Regions from separate parts of the Pantoea sp. RCC30.1 genome, predicted to be linked through region 3. Evidence: riboswitches for the same ligand, from Rfam matches in the RefSeq annotation. Region 3 holds a riboswitch; each other region holds the start of a gene.
The links. Region 3 has a riboswitch for thiamine pyrophosphate ahead of thiB (thiamine ABC transporter substrate binding subunit). Riboswitches for the same ligand answer to the same signal wherever they lie in the genome.
Positions count from the first base shown of each region.

Region 1: linked by a shared signal. The riboswitch ahead of thiC (phosphomethylpyrimidine synthase ThiC) and the one ahead of thiB (thiamine ABC transporter substrate binding subunit) in region 3 are both predicted to bind thiamine pyrophosphate.
Region 2: linked by a shared signal. The riboswitch ahead of AC2LB6_RS01600 (FAD-dependent oxidoreductase) and the one ahead of thiB (thiamine ABC transporter substrate binding subunit) in region 3 are both predicted to bind thiamine pyrophosphate.

Region 1 is NZ_JBXUHX010000046.1:14,994-19,400, reverse strand. Features, by position in the region: gene hemE (uroporphyrinogen decarboxylase) at 1-512, opposite strand, end outside; gene nudC (NAD(+) diphosphatase) at 553-1,323, opposite strand; gene rsd (sigma D regulator) at 1,413-1,919, shown strand; TPP riboswitch at 2,072-2,172, shown strand; gene thiC (phosphomethylpyrimidine synthase ThiC) at 2,260-4,182, shown strand; gene thiE (thiamine phosphate synthase) at 4,185-4,407, shown strand, end outside.
Region 2 is NZ_JBXUHX010000001.1:328,097-332,503, forward strand. Features, by position in the region: gene AC2LB6_RS01585 (alkene reductase) at 1-283, shown strand, start outside; gene AC2LB6_RS01590 (ArsR/SmtB family transcription factor) at 300-614, shown strand; gene AC2LB6_RS01595 (cysteine hydrolase family protein) at 861-1,406, shown strand; TPP riboswitch at 1,470-1,589, shown strand; gene AC2LB6_RS01600 (FAD-dependent oxidoreductase) at 1,721-2,665, shown strand; gene thiS (sulfur carrier protein ThiS) at 2,649-2,846, shown strand; gene AC2LB6_RS01610 (thiazole synthase) at 2,849-3,607, shown strand; gene AC2LB6_RS01615 (HesA/MoeB/ThiF family protein) at 3,617-4,407, shown strand, end outside.
Region 3 is NZ_JBXUHX010000006.1:142,625-147,031, forward strand. Features, by position in the region: gene AC2LB6_RS07930 (MFS transporter) at 1-133, opposite strand, end outside; gene sgrR (HTH-type transcriptional regulator SgrR) at 387-2,048, shown strand; TPP riboswitch at 2,084-2,186, shown strand; gene thiB (thiamine ABC transporter substrate binding subunit) at 2,233-3,219, shown strand; gene thiP (thiamine/thiamine pyrophosphate ABC transporter permease ThiP) at 3,195-4,407, shown strand, end outside.

The DNA.
Region 1 (4,407 bases), on a different contig from region 3:
ATCATCTTCTTGATTTTGGTGAACGCCTTGCTGCTGCCGCCTTCCACCATATAAGTGGCCAGCGTCCACGGACTGCCTGAGAAGCCAATCAGCGGCAGATCGCCATTCAGGTTCTTCCTGATAGTGCGGACAGCATTCATCACATAGCCCAGCTCCATTTCTGGATCGGGCACCGGTAAACGCTCAACGTCAGCGCGACAGGTCACAGGGTTTGAGAAACGTGGGCCTTCGCCGGTTTCAAAGTAGAGACCCAGTCCCATCGCATCCGGAATGGTCAGGATGTCACTGAAGAGGATGGCGGCATCCAGCGGATAACGGCGCAGCGGCTGCAGAGTGACTTCACAGGCCAGCTCGGCGTTTTTACACAGCGACATAAAGTCACCCGCCTGGGCGCGTGTCGCTTTGTACTCCGGCAAATAGCGCCCGGCTTGTCGCATCATCCAGACCGGCGTGACATCAACCGGCTGACGTAACAGGGCACGCAAATAACGATCGTTCTTCAGTTCACTCATCTCAACACTCTCTCAATAACAGGCGTGTAGTGTAGCACTTTCACACTTCGGCGCGGCACAGGGCGACGGTATCTTCAATCAGGCGGCGCGCCACGGTGCCCGGCGGTGGCAGCAGAGGCAGGTCATCAAAACGGAACCAGGCAGCATCCAGCAGCTCTTTACCGTCGTGCTGCAGATCGCCGCTGTCATACTCCGCCATAAACGCTGTCATCAGCGATTGCGGGAAGGGCCACGGCTGGGATGTAACGTAACGGACGTTTTTAACGCGAATATTGCTCTCTTCCATCACTTCGCGGGCAACGGCCTGCTCCAGCGTCTCGCCAACCTCCACAAAACCCGCCAGCACGGTGTAAACCTTGTTGCGATGGCGGGCATGATTCGCCAGCAGGATTTCATCACCACGACGAATAGCCACAATGATGCAGGGTGCGATCTGCGGATAGTAACGCTCGCGACAATGACTGCAAAGACAGGCAAATTCATGTTTGCTGTGGTGCATTTCATGGCCGCAATAGCCGCACCAGCGGTGAGAACGATAGAATTCCGCCAGTTGCACACCGCGACCCACCAGCTGAAACAGCGCCACATCCTGATCGATCAACTGTCGTACTGAGAACATATCGGCAGAACGTGGCTCACAAATCAGCCAGACTTTTTCGCCCTGCCACTCACCGATGGTTCGGGCTTTACTGCCGGTCAAACCAAATTTTTCGGCGTTTCCGTGGGGTAAATCGCCTTGTGGTAACCAAAGTTTCTGTTCATGGCTGACAATCCACCATCCAGCGTCTACGCTTGAGATTTCGCATTGCATTTATTTCGTCATCCTTAGCGTCAACTCGCACGCTGAAGTCCTGATGTTAAGTGTGTAGATAAACAACTATAACTCACATGGAGTTAGATATGCTTAACCAGTTAGACGTCCTGGCTGAACGCGTAGGTGGCAGTAATGATCTGGTCGATTCGTGGCTTGAAGCCCGTCGTCAGCTACTGGTGACCTATTATCACCTGGTCGGTCTTAAACCAAACAAAGAGGCGCTGACGCGTCTTGATGAGCAGGCTCTGGACAACTTCTGTCACGGCCTGGTCGATTATCTTTCTGCGGGTCACTTCAGTATCTATGAACGCGTGATTAGTGAAATGAGCGGCGACAGCCCGATGATCGCCGCTGCACAGATCTATCCACCGCTGGAAGCCAATACTGAGCGTCTGATGCAGCTGTATGACGGCCACCTGCAGCAGGCGATCGACGACGAAAACTGCATGACCTTCCAGCAGGCACTCTCAGAAGTGGGCGAAGTGCTGGAAGCACGTTTTACGCTGGAAGATAAGCTGATCCAGCTGGCATGGGATAACCAGCTTGCCCCCCCGCTGGTAGCCAATGACAGCCATATCGCGCGTCCGGCTTAATCATCATCTCCGGCAAAGGGGTTGAGATTATCCCGAAGCCCTTTTATGCTGAACAGGTTCTGAGGAGCGCTCTCCAAAGAACCTTTTTTATTTTTGATTTGAAATATAAGGTTTTTACGCCCGGGTCTGTTATCACAACCCAGCGTAAAAACAGCTTCTTGTCGGAGTGCCCAGTTGGGCTGAGACCGTTAATTCGGGATCCGCGGAACCTGATCAGGTTAGAACCTGCGAAGGGAACAAGAGTAAATCTTCTCTGTATGTCAGCACGCCTGTGCTGTTTATACAGTTACTCCTTCCGAACTCCGGGCAAGCATCGTTCCCCCTTAACAGGAAGATTGCTATGTCTGACCAAAAAACAACCCGCCGTGAACAGCGTGGCCAGGCGCAGGAATTTATCGATTCCCTGCAAAGCGGCAGTGCATTTCCCCAGTCCCGCCGCATCTGGATTACCGGCAGCCGCGAGGATATTCGCGTTCCCATGCGTGAAATTGTGCTAAGCCCGACCCACATCGGCGGCAGCAAAGAACAGCCTCTCTATGAGCAGAACGAAGCGGTGCCGGTCTATGACACGGCGGGTGCCTATGGCGATCCCGCGGCATCGATCGATGTGCATCGTGGCCTGGAAAAGCTGCGTGCCCCCTGGATTGCTGAACGCAACGACAGCGTACTTCTCGAACAGAACAGCTCAGGCTATACCCAGCAGCGGCTGGCTGACGAGGGGCTGGATCATCTGCGCTTCGATCATCTTCCCGCGCCGCGCCGCGCCCGCGCAGGCCGCCGCGTCACGCAATTGCACTATGCCCGCCAGGGGATCATCACCCCGGAGATGGAATTTATTGCCCTGCGGGAAAACATGGGCCGTGAGCGAATCAGCAGTGAGGTATTGCTGCAACAGCATCCGGGCCACAGTTTTGGCGCACATCTGCCAGCCAGCATCACACCTGAGTTTGTGCGTCAGGAGGTTGCTGCCGGACGCGCCATCATTCCTGCCAATATCAATCACCCGGAATCGGAGCCGATGATCATTGGCCGCAACTTCCTGGTTAAGGTCAACGCCAACATCGGTAACTCGGCGGTGACCTCCTCCATCGAGGAGGAAGTGGAAAAACTGGTCTGGTCGACTCGCTGGGGTGCTGATACGGTGATGGATCTCTCGACCGGTCGTTATATTCATGAAACGCGCGAATGGATTTTGCGCAACAGTCCGGTGCCCATTGGTACCGTGCCGATTTATCAGGCGCTGGAAAAAGTGAATGGCGTGGCTGAGGCGCTGAGCTGGGAAATATTCCGGGACACGCTGCTTGAACAGGCGGAACAGGGCGTCGATTACTTCACTATCCACGCGGGCGTACTACTGCGTTATGTCCCAATGACAGCGAAACGTCTGACCGGAATTGTCTCGCGGGGTGGATCGATTATGGCGAAATGGTGCCTGTCACATCATCAGGAGAGCTTCCTCTATCAGCACTTCCGTGAGATCTGTGAAATCTGCGCCGCTTACGATGTCTCCCTGTCGCTGGGCGATGGCCTGCGTCCCGGTTCGATTCAGGATGCTAACGATGAAGCGCAGTTTGCCGAACTGCGTACCCTAGGTGAACTAACCCGTATTGCCTGGGAATATGATGTTCAGGTGATGATTGAAGGTCCGGGCCACGTGCCGATGCATATGATCCGCCGCAACATGACTGAACAGCTTGACCTGTGCGATGAAGCCCCCTTCTACACCCTTGGACCGCTGACCACCGACATCGCGCCCGGTTATGACCATTTCACCTCAGGTATTGGTGCCGCCATGATTGGCTGGTTTGGTTGCGCCATGCTGTGTTATGTCACACCTAAAGAGCATTTGGGTCTGCCCAACAAAGAGGATGTGAAGCAGGGATTAATCACCTATAAAATCGCGGCGCATGCCGCCGATCTGGCCAAAGGCCATCCCGGTGCGCAGATCCGTGATAACGCCATGTCCAAAGCGCGCTTTGAATTCCGCTGGGAAGATCAGTTTAATCTGGCGCTGGATCCCCACACGGCGCGGGCTATGCATGACGAAACCCTGCCGCAGGAGTCGGGCAAGGTGGCCCATTTCTGCTCAATGTGTGGCCCCAAATTCTGCTCGATGAAAATTTCCCAGGAGGTGCGCGAGTTTGCAGCACGCCAGGATGCCCACGCCGAGCCGGTTGAAGTGAGCATGGCGCAGATGTCAGACCGTTTTCGCAGCCACGGCGGTGAGCTTTATCACCCTGCCGATGCCATTAAGGAGGAGTAACGATGCCCGCATTTCCTGCTACCGCCCCGCGCCTGGGGCTTTATCCGGTGGTTGATAGCCCCGAGTGGATTGAACGCCTGCTGGAGATGGGTGTTCGCACGCTGCAGCTTCGCATTAAGGATCAGCCCGATGAGATCGCCGAGCCTGCCATTGCCCAGGCGATTGCGTTGGGAAAACGCTATGACGCGCGCCTGTTTATCAATGACTACTGGCAGCTGGCGATTA
Region 2 (4,407 bases), on a different contig from region 3:
GGACTGGGATAATAGCCCGGACATGCCAGAGAGTTTCCGCGTCGCATTGAGGGAAACATTCCGATCTCCGATCATCTATTCAGGCCGATACACGGCTGAAAAAGCGCAGCATATGCTGGAAAAAGGCTGGGGCGATCTGTTTGGTTTTGGCCGTTCGTTCATCGCCAATCCCGACCTGCCTGCGCGCATTAAATCTGGCTATCCGCTGAATGAGGTCGATAACGCCTCCCTGTATGGCGGCACTGAGAAAGGCTATACTGACTATCCTGTTTTTCTATCCTGATACTCTGTGAGGCGGCATGTCCCCCGAAAATGCCCTGAAGTTACTGTCCAATCCGACCCGAGTGGCAGTGCTGAAGTGGCTTAAAAATCCTGAAGAAGCGTTTGCGGGCTATACCCAGCTCTATCCCTTCGATCAGTATGGCGTCTGTGCCAGCCTCATACAGGATAAGGCGGGTTTATCACAGCCCGCCACGTCGTTATGCCTGAAAGCACTTCACAGTGCCGGGCTGGTCGAAGCCAGCAAAGTGGGAAAATGGACCTATTATCGCCGCGCCGAACCACGTATTCGTGAAATCACCGACGTGGTGACGCAATCGCTGCAGGCGCTTTAAAAGTGACAACGTTCAGGGTAATGTAGATGCCAGTTGCCTCCTTCCGGGGGCGACTCCTCACGAATTCATCAATTCAGGATTAGAAATGTTTATGTCAGTTCTGACTTTCACAACCGTCACCACCACCGCGCTCAGCGGCGACGTGGGCGACTCTGTGACTGGCACCTGACACAACAGATTCTCACTCCCCGCCGAACCGGACGGGGACCTGTTCTCCGTTCTTAAAAAACTGAATGGAGCCAGGTCATGATGACATCTGAAAGCGCACTTTTAATCATCGATATGCAGCAGGGCCTTTTTCATGGTCCAGCGGCACCTTTTGCCGCAGGCAGCATTCTGTCGAATATCAATCTGCTCATAACCAAAGCACGGCAGTCTCAAGTACCCGTCTTTTTTGCGCGGCACATCGGACCTGATAATTCCCCTTTTAATGAGCAAAGCCCGTTGACCCGCCTGATCCCGGAATTACAGGTCAGCCCGCAATCAGATGTCGTTGTCACAAAAAAATATCCCAGCTGTTTCAGGGATACCGGCCTGCAATTCCAGCTCAAGCAAAGAGGCATCAAACAACTGGTGATTGCCGGAATGAAAACGGAGTTCTGTGTTGATACTACCTGTCGGGCCTCACCGGAGCTGGGTTTTAACGTCGTGCTGATTTCCGATGCGCATACCACCGTCGATAATCCGCACCTCTCTGCGAAAAGTATTATTGACCATCATAATCAGACACTGGCGGGACCCTTTGTGGCACTGGCAACCGCCGCTGACTGGTGGTTCGGTTCTGCCCGTTAATCCCAACACTCTGGTTTTGCATCCTGCACGCGGCTTGACGAAGCTGCCCGCTTAACTTACAACTAAACCCGTCAGGGGAGTCTCGCCAGAGAGACTGAGAGGCTAATAGCGCATCGCGCGGCTTAGCGACCCTTAGAACCTGACCCAGTTGATACTGGCGTAGGAAGACGGGTATCGCATCAGATACTTGCCGCAGGGGCGCATTTGCGACGTCTCTGCCTTTTCCCTCCGTATCACGGGTCTTCGTTAACTTATAACGAGGCCAAAGTGAAATATCTCATCCTGAATCTCTCTCTTCCTCGCCGGTGGACACCATGAGCCGCTGGTCGGTGCTTGGCAGCGGCGTGGCCGGGCTGTGCGTCGCCACGCTGCTTGTGGAGCGGGGAGAAAGCGTCGAAATCATTACGCAGCCTGATTGTCGTGCCGCCTCGCACTGGGCGGGCGGCATGCTCGCGCCCTGGTGCGAAGCTGAAAGCGCGCCGCCACAGGTGATCGAATGGGGCCAGCACGCTGCGGGCTGGTGGGCGCAACGCGTCAATGGCGTGGAGCAGCAGGGCACGCTGGTGGTTGCGCCACCGCGTGACAGCCGCGAACTGACACGCTTCGCCAGCATGACTCAGCAGCATCAGTGGGTCGCGCCCGGAGAGATCGAACCGGCGCTGGAAAATCGCTTTGCGCGTGGGCTGTTTTTTGCGGCGGAAGCACATCTCGATCCCCGCCGCGCGATGCAGCAACTGCGCGACAAATTGCAACAGGCTGGCGTGCCCTTACACAGCGGTAAACCCACCGGCACCCTCATTGACTGCCGTGGCATTCACGCCGCGGATCAGCAGCCCGCACTGCGCGCTGTGCGGGGTGAAATGCTGATCCTGAAGACCCCCGATGTTCAACTCTCCCGTCCTGTCCGGCTGCTGCACCCACGCTTTCCCTGCTATCTGGTGCCGCGTGCAGACGGGCACTTCATGCTGGGTGCCACGATGGTCGAAAGCCACGACAGCAGCCCGATCAGTGCCAGAGCGATGATGGAGCTGCTCAGTGCCGCTTATAGTCTGCATCCGGCGCTGGCCGAAGCGCGGATCGTGGAGAGCGGCACCGGTCTGCGTCCCGCTTATCGACAGAACCTGCCTGAAGTCCGCTATGAAAAGGGTCGTTTCTCGCTCAACGGGCTTTACCGTCACGGCTTTTTGCTGGCTCCGATTATGGCTGAAAAACTCATGCTGCAACTTACTCAGGAGATAACTCATGCGAGTTCAACTTAATGGACACACGATTGAAACCGATGCAGACACGCTGGCAGAGCTAATGGCGGAGCAGCAGATTGACCCGCGCACCGTCGCGACCGCACTGAACGGAGAATTTGTGCCACGCAGCCGCTATGCCAGCCAGCCGCTTGAGGCGGGCAGCCAGCTGGAAATCCTGTCACCTATGCAGGGAGGTTAACCATGTTCTATCAATTCACGCCGCAATCACGCTTTCTGCTCGGTACCGCCGGATATCCCTCACCGGACATCCTGCATCAGTCGATCGACGCATCAGGTGCGGAGATCATTACCGTCAGCCTGCGCCGGGAAGGCAGTGAAGGCGGTGCTTTCCGCTCGCTGCTGCAACAGCTCAACAAACGCATTCTGCCCAATACCGCAGGCTGCCACACGGTGAAAGAGGCGGTGACGACGGCGCAGATGGCGCGTGAACTGTTCGACACGCCCTGGATCAAGCTGGAAGTCATCGGCCATGCCGACACGCTGCAACCCGATCCCTTTGCGCTGGTTGAAGCCGCGCGGATCCTCTGTGCTGATGGCTTCCAGGTCTTTCCTTACACCACCGAAGATCTGATTGTCGGTGAGAAACTGCTGGAAGCGGGTTGTAAAGTGCTGATGCCATGGGGCGCGCCGATTGGTTCCGGTCAGGGGCTGCGCAATATCGAAGGGCTACGTGCCATGCGTGCGTGGTTTAAAGATGTGCCACTGATTATTGATGCGGGCATTGGCGCACCCGGTCAGGCGGCTCAGGCGATGGAGATGGGTTTCGACGGCGTGCTGCTTAACACGGCGGTGGCAAAAGCGCGCGATCCGGTGCGGATGGCCGGTGCCTTTGCTGCTGCGATCCACGGCGGGCATGAGGCGTTTCAGGCGGGATTGATGGAGCAGCGCGACATGGCCTTTGCCTCCACGCCCATTTTTGGTCTGGCACAGTTCAGTTAAGGAGCGGCGATGGAGCGTTATCAGCGACAGACTATGTTGCCGGAGATTGGCGAAGCGGGGCAAGAGCGGCTGAGCGGGGCACATGTGCTGGTGGTGGGGGCGGGCGGGCTTAGCGCGTCGCTGCTACCGTTGCTGGCGGGCGCGGGCGTCGGGTTTATTCGTCTTTACGATGGCGATCGGGTTGAGTTGCACAACCTTCACCGGCAGACACTGTTTGGCATCGACGAGGTCGGTCAGCCCAAAGCAATCTGTGCTCAGCGCGCGCTGGCGCAGCGAAATCCTGACTGCCACGTTGAGGTACATCCATACTCGCTCAGCGCCAGTCAACTGCCGCTGGCGCTGGAGGGGATCGACCTGGTAGTGGATGCGGCGGATAACTTCGCCATTACTTATCAGCTCTCCGACGCGTGCTATCCGCGCGGTCTGCCACTGATCTGTGCCTCGGTGCTGGGACGCAAAGGCTATGTCGGCGGATTCTGTGGCGGCGCACCCGGCTATCGCGCGCTGTTCCCGCAGTTGCCCACGGCCTCGGGTAACTGCAACACGGCTGGCGTAATGGGACCCGCGGTGGCGACGCTGGGTGCCATGCAGGCGCAGATGGCGCTGAGTGTTTTGTTAAAACTGACGCCGTCGCCGCTCGGCTGCATGATCCACTGTGACTTTGTTGACTGGCACATCAGGCAGTTCCGCTTTGATAACGCACCTGAACCGGAAGCGCCGGGCACGCCGTTTATCGATCGGTCTATGCTGACGGAAGACGATTGCATAGTGGAGTTGCGCAGCGTGGAGGAGGCACCGTT
Region 3 (4,407 bases):
GCACCTCGCGCGTCAGAAACAGGCTGAGAGTCGGTGCCTGCAGAGCACCCGCGATGCCCAGCATGAACGAAGCGACCATAAAAGCGAGGTAAACCGGGTTGATGCGGCGCTGCCGCGTTAACAGCGATTTCATTCGAAATCCCTTACAGAACAAACAGAGGGGAAAAAAGAAGGGTAGACGATACCGCGCAACATGAAAAAAGCCAGCAGAGATCATCTGCTGGCGGTGTAAATGCACCCTACTCAGAAAAGCACTCCGCTGAACAGCGAAGTGAGGGTCGAACGCCATTCACTGCTGAATGCCTCCCGCTCTTCCCATAGCGTAAAGTTTGCTCTTAAAATGGGGCAGGAAAAACAGAGCGCTTTTCACAGGGAGTTCCCCTTTTATGTCCTCATCACGTCTGAAGCAGCAGTTCATTCGCCTGTGGCAGAGCTGTCAGGGCCAGACGCAGGAGATTACACTCAGCGAACTGGCTGATCTGCTGCACTGCTCGCGCCGCCATATGCGCAATCTGCTCAACCGGATGCAGGCCGCAGGCTGGCTGACCTGGCAGGCTGAAGCCGGACGCGGCAAGCGATCACAACTTACCTTCTGCTACACCGGCCTGGCCCTGCAGCAGCAACGTGCCGAGGATTTGCTGGAACAGGATCGCATCGATCAGCTGGTCCAGCTGGTAGGCGATAAAAACCAGGTGCGGCAGATGATCAGCGCGCACCTGGGGCGCAGTTTCCGGCAGGGCAAGCATATTCTGCGGGTGCTCTACTATCGTCCGCTGCTCAACCTTTTGCCCGGCTCGCCGCTGCGGCGCTCGGAAACCCACATTGCCCGACAGATTTTCAACGGTCTGACGCGGATAAATGAGGAAAACGGGGAAATCGAACCCGATATTGCGCACCACTGGCAACAGACGTCCCCACTTCACTGGCGCTTCTTCCTGCGTCCGGCGATTCGCTTCCATCACGGCAGAGAACTGGAGATGGAAGATGTGCTCGCCACGCTGGAGCGTCAGCGCCCCCATCCGCTCTTTTCTCATATTGCGCAGATCGACTCGCCTGCCCCCTGGACGCTGGATATCCGTTTAAGCCAGCCCGACGAGGGCTTGCCCTGGCTGCTGGGCAGCGTCAGTGCGATGATCCTGCCGCGCGAATGGCCGACGCTGCACGACTTTGCCCGCCAGCCAGTTGGCACCGGTCCTTACCGGGTGATCCGCAATCAGGAGAGCCAGCTGAAGATCGAAGCGTTTGATGACTACTTCGGTTTTCGCGCGCTGATTGATGATGTCTCTATCTGGGTACTGCCCGACATCAGCGATGAGCTGGTCTATGCGGGTGTCCGTCTGCAGGGCGACAGCACCGATGAAGTTCAGGAGGAGAGCCGCCTTGAAGAGGGCTGCTACTTTCTGCTGTTTGACCAGCGTTCAGAGCAGGGCCGCAACGAAGCGGTCCGGCGCTGGGTCAGCTACCTGTTTAACCCCATCGCCCTGCTCAATCACGCGGGTGTGGGCTATCAGCGCTACTGGTTCCCGGCGTATGGTCTGCTGCCACGCTGGCATCATCGCCGTGACCTGACGCCAGTAGAAAAACCGCCCGGCTTAACGCATCTGACGCTGACCTGGTACAGCCAGCACGTGGAGCATGAAGGCATCGCTAATGCGCTGCGTCCGCTGCTGGCAGAGCATGGCGTCACGCTGGAGACCCGTGAGATCAGCTACGAAAGCTGGTATCAGGGCGAAACGGAGAGTGATATCTGGCTGGGAAGCGTGAACTTTACCCTGCCGCTGAATTATTCGCTGTTCGCGCAGCTTTATGAGATCCCGCTGCTGCATCACTGCCTGGCGATCGACTGGCACGGCGATGCGGCCCGCTGGCGCGAGAAAGCGCTGCCGCTGGCCGAATGGAGCAAACAGCTGGTCGACGAAGCCGGTCTGCATCCGCTGTTTCATCACTGGCTGTTGCTTGAAGGTCAGCGCAGCATGCGCGGCGTCCGGATGAATACGCTGGGCTGGTTTGATTTTAAATCCGCCTGGTTCGCGCCACCCGCGCTGTGAGGCTTTCGCCCCGGCGCTGAAATGACTAGAATGTGACGTTCTCAACGGGGTGCGGCCTGCCATAAGCAAGTCGCTGAGAGAGACCCGTCGAACCTGATTCGGTTAATACCGACGTAGGGATTTGAGAGGCCTCTGTGCTCAGATCCTTTGCGACTCATCCCCTATTCTCCTGAAGGAGCGCAAAGTGTTAAACAAAGTTCTGCCGGTGCTGCTGTTACTCTCCGCCCCCGTTCTGGCGGCCAGGCCGGTTCTCACGGTCTACACCTACAACTCCTTCTCTGCCGACTGGGGCCCTGGCCCGGCGGTTAAAAAAGCCTTTGAAGCACAGTGCAACTGCGAGCTGAAATTCGTCACGCTGGAAGATGGCGTGTCGCTGCTGAACCGCGTGCGGATGGAAGGCAAAAACAGTAAAGCCGATGTGGTGCTGGGGCTGGATAACAATCTGGTGCAGGCCGCGCAGAAAACAGGTCTGTTTGCCGAAAGTCAGGTCGATACCTCGACATTAAAACTGCCTGATGGCTGGCACAACACCACCTTCGTGCCATTCGATTATGGCTACTTCGCGTTTGTCTATGACAAAACCCGCCTGAAAAATCCGCCAAAAAGCCTGAAAGAGCTGGTCGATAGTCCGGAGAAGTGGCGGGTGATCTACGAAGATCCTCGTACCAGCACTCCCGGCTTAGGTCTGCTGCTCTGGATGCAGAAGGTCTATGGCGATCAGGCTCCGCAGGCGTGGCAAAAGCTGGCGCAGAAAACCGTGACGGTCACCAAAGGCTGGAGTGAAGCCTATGGCCTGTTCCTCAAGGGCGAAGGCGATCTGGTGCTGAGCTACACCACCTCTCCGGCTTACCACATCATCGAAGAGAAAAAAGAGAACTATGCCGCCGCGCCGTTTGCAGAGGGCCACTATCTGCAGGTTGAAGTTGCCGCGCAGTTAGCCAGCAGCAAACAGCCAGCGCTGGCACAGCAGTTTATGAAGTTTATGGTGTCACCCGACTTCCAGCGCACTATCCCGACCGGTAACTGGATGTACCCGGTAATCGACACGCCGCTGCCTGCCGGTTTTAGCGCGCTCACTGTGCCCGCCACCGCCCTGCAGTTCTCGCCGGAAGAGGTTGCCAGCCAGCGTTCAGGCTGGATCAGCCAGTGGCAACGCGCCGTCAGCCGCTGATGCCGCGCTGGCTTATCCCCGGTTCGCTCGCCACGCTGCTGTTAATCAGCGTGGCGCTGCTGGCCTTCGGTGCACTCTGGAGCGCCGCGCCAGAGAATGACTGGCGCAGCGTGCTGCAGGATGATTACCTGCATCACGTTATCGCCTTCTCTTTTGGTCAGGCGCTGCTCTCCGCGCTGTTGTCGCTGCTGCCGGCGATGCCGCTGGCGCGCGCGCTCTATCGACGCCGTTTCCCTGGCCGTCAGCTGCTGCTGCGTCTGTGCGCCATGACCCTGGTACTGCCGGTGCTGGTGGCGGTATTTGGTCTGCTCACCGTCTATGGTCGTGTCGGCTGGCTGGCGCAGCTGTGCCAGCTGGCAGGAATTGATTACCACTTCTCTCCCTACGGTCTGCCGGGCATTTTGCTGGCGCACGTCTTCTTTAACCTGCCGCTGGCGACCCGCCTGATGCTGCAGGCGCTGGAGAGCATTCCGGCGGAACAGCGTCAGCTGGCGGCACAGCTCGACCTGCGCGGCTGGCACCATTTTCGTCTGCTGGAGTGGCCATGGCTGCGGCGTCAGTTGCTGCCGACAGGCGCGCTGATCTTTATGCTCTGTTTCGCCAGCTTTGCCACTGTGCTGTCGCTGGGCGGCGGGCCGCAGGCCACCACCATTGAGCTGGCGATATTCCAGGCGCTGAATTATGACTACGATCCCGGACGCGCAGCGCTGCTGGCGCTGATCCAGCTCGGCTGCTGTCTGACGCTGGTACTGCTCAGCCAGCGCTTCAGCAAGGCGATTCCCGCCGGAACCAGCCAGCTGAATGGCTGGCGTGATCCGCAGGATTCACGCGGGGCACAGCTGGTCGATGCGCTGCTGATTCTGCTGGCGCTGATTCTGCTGCTGCCCCCGCTGGCGGCAGTCATCGTCGATGGTCTGCATGGCGGACTGCGCGGCGCGCTGGCGCAGCCTGCACTGTGGCTGGCTACCTTTACTTCACTGCGCATCGCCATTGGTGCCGGTCTGATCTGTGTGGTGCTGACCATGATGCTGCTGTGGAGCAGTCGCGAGCTGCGTCTGCGTCAGCGTCCTGCGGCGGCACAGTTAATTGACACCAGCGGCATGCTGATTCTGGCGATGCCAGGCATTGTGCTCGCCACCGGCTTTTTCCTGCTGTTCAATGCCACCATCGGTCTGCCCGATTCGGCTG